2 regions of the Nitrospira sp. Kam-Ns4a genome follow, and region 2 is predicted to be linked to the other one. Evidence: riboswitches for the same ligand, from Rfam matches in the RefSeq annotation. Region 2 holds a riboswitch; the other holds the start of a gene.
What was found. Region 2 has a riboswitch for fluoride ahead of ACWHYQ_RS11215 (dynamin family protein). Riboswitches for the same ligand answer to the same signal wherever they lie in the genome.
Positions count from the first base shown of each region.

Region 1: another riboswitch for fluoride. It lies ahead of ACWHYQ_RS06150 (hypothetical protein); the one in region 2 lies ahead of ACWHYQ_RS11215 (dynamin family protein).

Region 1 covers NZ_OZ224218.1:1,233,335-1,236,540, forward strand. Annotated here, with positions in the region: gene ACWHYQ_RS06145 (ArnT family glycosyltransferase) at 1-743, shown strand, start outside; gene ACWHYQ_RS06150 (hypothetical protein) at 784-1,365, opposite strand; fluoride riboswitch at 1,506-1,578, opposite strand; gene ACWHYQ_RS06155 (phosphatase PAP2 family protein) at 1,623-2,786, opposite strand; gene ACWHYQ_RS06160 (TolB family protein) at 2,783-3,206, opposite strand, start outside.
Region 2 covers NZ_OZ224218.1:2,232,199-2,235,404, reverse strand. Annotated here, with positions in the region: gene ACWHYQ_RS11215 (dynamin family protein) at 1-1,219, opposite strand, end outside; fluoride riboswitch at 1,242-1,316, opposite strand; gene ACWHYQ_RS11210 (hypothetical protein) at 1,869-2,198, opposite strand; gene ACWHYQ_RS11205 (RNA polymerase sigma factor) at 2,195-2,797, opposite strand; gene ACWHYQ_RS11200 (hypothetical protein) at 3,122-3,206, opposite strand, start outside.

The DNA.
Region 1 (3,206 bases), 1.0 Mb from region 2:
CGCCGCTCTTCCCGGCGGCCGCCTTGCTCGCGGCCTCCTACTGGCAGCGCGGCCTCGCCGACCCGGCGACGCCGGGCCTCCGCGCTTCGCTGCGGACGATGATGGGGCTCGGCTACCTGCTGGGGCTGGCCCTCGCGGCGACGCCCTCGCTCTACGGGGCGTTCGTGGACCAGGTCGCCCGGGAGTTCCCGATGGCCGCGCAGGCCGATCCGGGCTGGAGCCCGGTCGCGGCCGGGCTCGTGCTGGTCATCGGCATGGCGCTGGTGGGCTATTTCAGTCTCGCGGAGGCGCGCCGCCCGGGCGTGTTCTGGATCGCCGGAGCGACCTTCACCCTGGTGGCGCTGATCACCATCCTGGTCGGGCTGCCCCGCTTCAGCCGCCTGTTCCTCGCGCCGGAGCAGGAGCTCGCCTACATCGCCGGGCTCAACCTCGGCCCGGACGACCGGCTGATCGCCTACGGCCGCCCGCGCCCCTCCCTGATCTTCTACGCCAGGCGAAAGCTCCTCCTGGTCAAGCCGGGAGAAGAAGAGACCATGCGGCCCTACCTCCGGCAACCCGGCCGGACGATGGTGCTCCTCCAGGCGCGCATGAAGGCCACGCTCCCGCCCGAGGCGGCCGGCTACGAGACCCTGCTTGCGCGGGGCGGCTACCTCCTGCTCGCCAACGAGCCGATGGTCCGCGTGCCCGCGAGCCCGCGCGGCGGGCCAGGCGGCCCGCCGCGCGGCATCCCCGGCCATTCCTAAGCGCACAGGCGGTCCGGCCAGGCACCGGCCGGGCCAGCCCTCATTGAATCGGATTGGCCGCGCGCGGCGGCTCGCCGGCCGGCGCCTTCACGGTGAAGCGCATCGTCCCGACCAAGCCGATCGGGTTGACCTGCCAGCCGACGTAGATTTCCACCTTGTACTGGCCCGGCTTCCAGCCCTGGTCGGGGGCAAAGAACTTGAGGTAGCCGCTCTCGTCCTCCAGCGCGATGTACATCGTGTCCTGGGCGATCGGCTTGGTCGGATCCAGCCCATCCACCTTCTCGGGATAGCAGACGCCGAACACCTGGAAGGACTCGTAATGCTGGAACAGCTTGAACACGATGAACACGCGCGCATCGGGAGAAAAGACCTCCGTCGGCTCGACCGGCACGATTTCGTGGGACCGCCGGAATCCCAACTCCTCCTCGAAGTTCCTCGCCGTCACGATGCTGTGGAAGATCCCCTTGGGCGGCGCGTTGAAGTCATAGGGTTCCAGGGGCCCCGGATCTTGGAACTTTTCGATCGGGACGTTGCGGGTCAGCGGGGGCTCCTCGGCGAACCCGAGGGCGGGGCCGCACAGGGCTCCCAGCAGGAGCCCAGACCACCAGCGCCGAGAAGTCATTTCAAACCCTCATGGCCGCGCTTCGACCCGCTCAGCACGAACGGAACACGCTCATGGGTACAACGGTCGCTCCGTTCGCCCCGAGCCTGCCGACGGGTACAGCCGCGTCTCGTCCCCAAATAAAAAACTCCTCACGCGGACGCTGCGTAGGAGTTATCAGCCGGTCGGGCAGCCCGATCGGCGGTTCAGGTGAACCCCATCACCTTGCCAGTGCTGTAGAAGACATACACTCGGCTGTCCGGCGCTGTCAACTTGCGTCACAGGAGCGGCAACACGCCTCGCGCGGCGCGGAGCGTCGCCACGGCGCCGGCCGCCCCGAGGGCCAGACAGCCTTCCCGCACGACGCTCATCCAGGTCGCACGGGTCCGCGTCTGCTCGCCAGGCTCCGGATCGCGGGCCACCCAGGCCGCGCCGGTGAGGGCGGCGACGAGGGCGACGAGCCCCGAGCCGCCCGTCGCGGCGAGCCCCGTGCCGATCAGCGCGGTCGCCCACCGCGGGGCGCCGCTCGGCAGGGCCAAGGCTCGGGCCGACGTTCCGGCGTCGGCCCGGCCCCCCTGGCCGCCCCCGATCTGCCTCGCCACCGCTGTCCACCGCACGGCGAACCCGCCGACCATCGCCAGCGCGCCCGCCGCCGACAACATCCCCCACGGCTCCGTGGCGAGCGCCGACTGACAGGCCACCCAGAGGATGGCGAAGGCGCCCGCGGCAACGGGCGCCAGGTCGCACAGGGCGCGGCTCACGGATGTCCGCCAGGCCCGCACCGGATTGGAGGCGAGGTAGCCCGCGACGAGCCCCAAGGCCGCGCCCGCCAGCACATCGGTGGGAAAATGCGAGCCCCGGAAGACCCGGCTGAACGCAACGAAGCCGGCTACCCCGTAGGGCCACCAGGCCAGACGCGGATAATGTTTTGCCAGCACCGCCGCCACCGCGAAGGCAGCGGCCGCATGCCCGGACGGAAACGAGTCCAGCCCGCTCGCGAGGGAGGGCCCGGCCGGGAGCCCTTCCGCGTGGGTCATGCGGGGACGGGGACGGCCGACGAGGTGCTTGAGCAGATTGACGGTCAGGGCCACGCCGCCGTGGGCGAGCAGCCCTTCGAGTCCCGCGCGCCGACACACGGGCCAGCCGCGCGCCCACCCAGCCAAGAACAGGCTTCCGCTCAGCGCCACGAGCACAGCGCCGCTGCCGAGCCAGCTCCCGAGGGCTCCCGCCCGTTCCAGCCAGGGCTGGTGGACCGCGCGCAGGAAGCGGGCCAACGGAATGTCGAGCTGGAACAGCCCCCAGAAGATCAGCGCGAGCGCGGCGCAGGACAGGGCAAGTGGCGCGAGGCGAGCGGTGACCGACGCGGAGACGGGGCGAGGGGACGCCTCGGCGCTCGCCGCGGCTCCGTGGCTCCGCGGCTCCCTGTCGTCGGTCCCCGTCACGGGATCCAATCCGCGAGGAAGATGTTGAACTCGCCCCGCTCGTTGGCGTTCCGGTCCGATACCCAGACGAGCCGCTTGCCGTCCGGCGAGAACATCGGGAAGCTGTTGAAGTGGCCGTCGAAGGTCACGCGCTCGAGCCCGCTCCCGTCGTCCGCGATCAGGTAGAGATGGAACGACGGGGGGCCCTCGCGCCCGCGATCGTGGAGATTGGAGGCAAAGATGATCCGGCGGCCGTCCGGATGAAAGAAGGGGGCAAAGTTCGAGGCCCCGTTGGCGGTCACCTGTCGTTTCCCAGACCCGTCCGCGTTCATCACGAAAATCTCGAGCTGGCTGGGTTCGACCAGCCCCTGTTGCAAGAGAGCCCGGTAGGCCTCCAGCGACGCCTGGTCGTGCGGATGCGAGGCGCGATAGACGATCCGC
Region 2 (3,206 bases):
CCGCGAGCGCCGCGCGCACGGCTCGTTCCTCCCCGACCGACCCTCCCGTCCCAACAGCGGCCTCGCGAGCCTTCCGGGCACGCGCGTTCAGCGTTTCGGTTGCCTCAGCGAAAAGGGCGGCCGCCCGCCGTTCCAGCTCATCGAGCAACCGCCGCCGATCACCCTCCAGGCGATCCCGGACGTACAGACGCTCCTCCTCGATCATCTTCAGGTGGGCCTCGAAGCGCTCCGCGCGTCGCGCCAGTTCCTGCGCAGGAATTTCCACTGCCCTCCGCCGGAGATCGAGCGCGAAGAGCGCCTCGCGGACCAGCCTGGCGCCTTTCCGCCGGATGGCCTCCTGGAGCGCCGCCCGCTTGTCCGTCGAGGCGAACCCGGTGAGATGGTCCTCCAGCGCCGCCAGTCCGCTCTTGGCCCAGAAGGCCGCGTCCCCCGTCGTCTTCGCCTCAAGCGCCTGGCGGGCCGAGACAAGGAAGACTCGCTCGTCTGGTGCGCACCCGACCTCCCGGTGGAGGACCTGCCGCAGAAACGCGAGGCTTTCGTCGCGCTCGGCCGGCGTCAGCAGGTCCGCCTTGGTCAAGACGAAGCGCAGCCGCGCCGCATGGTCCCGGACCGCCCGGAGGAACTGGACCTCCACCTCGGTGATCGGCGGGTCCGGCGACAGGACGACGAGCGCCCCGTCGCAGGAGGGGAGCACTGCCCGAGTTGTCCTGGTGTTGTGGAGCGCGGTAGAGCCGATGCCGGGCGTATCCAGGATCTCGAGGCCTCTGGCCAGGATCGCCGCCGGATGCTCGACCGCGACCTCGCGGATCCCCAGCCGGTTGCCCGGGTTCTCCTGCTCCGTGACGTACCGCCTGAGCACCTTGGCGAGCGTCTCGGTAGGGCCGGTCTGGCGCTCGGTCCGCCCGTCGAGCCAGACTACCTGGACCCGCCGCTCCGTCCCGTAACGCAGCACGGTCGGAACACCCGTCACCGGGAGCAGTCCCGCGGGCAGCAACGCTTCGCCCAGCAGGGCATTGAGTAGGCTGCTCTTGCCGCGTTTGAACTGGCCCAGGACTGCCAGCCGGAACCGGCCCTCGTCGAGCCGGCACTCCAGTTCGTCGAGGGAAGACACGAACCCGGCAAAGTCCGAGCCCAACGCGTCGAGCGCCCGACGCACTTCACTCAGGCGAGCGACGAGCCATCCCTGCGGTGGGGTGGGATCCCGCTGCAACTGCTGCATAAAAAAAACTCCTACCGCTGGTCGGCCGGTAGGAGTTATCAGTCGGACGCGCCTTGCCCGTCCGGCGGTTCAGGTGAACCCCATCACCTTGCCACTTTCGTCCAAGACATACACTCGGTCGGCTGGCGCTGTCAACGTGCGCCGGACCGACTTCTCGGGAGGGCCCGGAAGCAGCCTGGGCCGGCTCCCCGCCCGCCGTTATCTTCTCAGTCCGGTGGCGTCCTCTGCTCCTGCTGCCTGGCACGCAAATAGGCCTCGGCCTTTTGCCAGCGGCGTTGGAGTTTCTGTGCAAGGCCTGTAGCTTTTCCTGCTGCCCGGACGTCAGGACATCCGCCATCGCTGCCCGGCTCGCTACTAGGATCGCCTCGACTTGAGGCCGTTGCTGGGCCCGGAGGGTGAGCAGCTCGACCTGAGGTGCGCGTCACGATCGGCTCGATGGCCGCCTGCTGCTCGCTCGTCAACCCAAGCTCCCGCGTCAGCCGTTTCATAATCCACTGCTGCTTGGCTTGCGGTCCCCCTTCCCACCGTTGTTCCATCTGGAGGTCGGCATAGAGCCACGTGCCGACCACGCCGACGCCCACCCCTGACAGAAAGAGGGCCACCAGGCTGCCCCAGAGCTTCCAGCCATTCATCTGCCTCACCCCTTCGTCTATGGACCGGCCAGGAACGCCGTCAGGTCCTCCCCAGAATCCTCGACGATGAGCGCCGGCCAGCCGGGGTCGGCTGGGCCCGGCGACAGGAGCGCGTAGGCCCCCACCAGCAGCGCGGCGACAACCATCGCGGCCGCGACAGGCCACACCTGCCGCACCAGAGTCGGAGTCCTCGGGCGACACGGAGCCTCCGGCGAGCCGAGGCGGCGGATCGCGCGACTCACGACGGTGAACCACTCCGGGCCGGGCACCGGATCCGGTTTCGCCCGGTGTGCAGCCGCCGGCGCGCGAAAGAGCTTGTCGGCGCCGGTCTTCCGCACCCAACTCATCGCCGCCCTCGCCCGTCGGCCAACGGAGCCAAGATCCGGCGGAGGGACGCCCGGGCGCGGTGAGCCCGCACCTTGACGTTCACGACGCTCCACCCCAACAGGTCGGCCACTTCGCGGACCGACAAGTTCTCCCAGTACACCAACGTAAGCACCAAGCAGTTGGCCGGCGACAGGTGCACCAGGGCCCACTCGACGACCTCGCGGGCCTCCTGGCGCTCCGCGGCCTGTCGAAACGACTCGTCGGCTTCGGCGCCCACCACCCGGTCCACCCACCTCTGGTGCTCCTCCTTCAACGCGCTCATGGGCACCTCCCGCGCCGCAGAGGCCTCCCGCCAGAAGGCATAACAGCGCCGCACAGCGACTTTCGCCAGCCAGTGGGCGAACGGGGCGCGGCCCGAGAACGTCGCCAACGACGTAAACGCTTGCACGAACACCTCGTGGGCCACCTCTTCGATCCGGCTTTCCGGCACGTGCCGGCCGACGATCCTGAACACCGGGCCGTGATGCCGTTCGACCAACGCGTCGAACGCATCCGCCTCCCCCGCCAGCACCAGCCGCACCAACTCCTCGTCGCTCCGCTCCTGGTCCTGAGACGCCATGCCCCGAGGCCTTCGGAGGCTACCTATGGAGATCAATCCACCCCGGGTGGGCCGGTCCGTCCGCAGAGGCGGCTCTGGAGAACCCGATCAGCAGCAACGCGACAGCGAGGGAGGGACATCGTCTCATTGTGGAGCCCCTTCGTCAGTAGGTGAACGCCCGCTTGTCTCTCCGTCTTGGAGGCTGGCCTACCTCCTAGCCGGATAGTGCCATCCCCCAGCTCGAAGGTTACACCCTCGGACCGCAATCGTCTGGCACCTCTGCACACCAGCTCCTGCGCTTTGGCCGAGTCAGGCTTGAGACAAGGTGGGAGGACAGAAAGAGACTCAGAATCCGCCGGGGTGGGGCAGTATCGGCGCCAGCGGCGCCATTGGCACAATCGGGGTGACGGCCTGCGCCGGATTCTGGCGA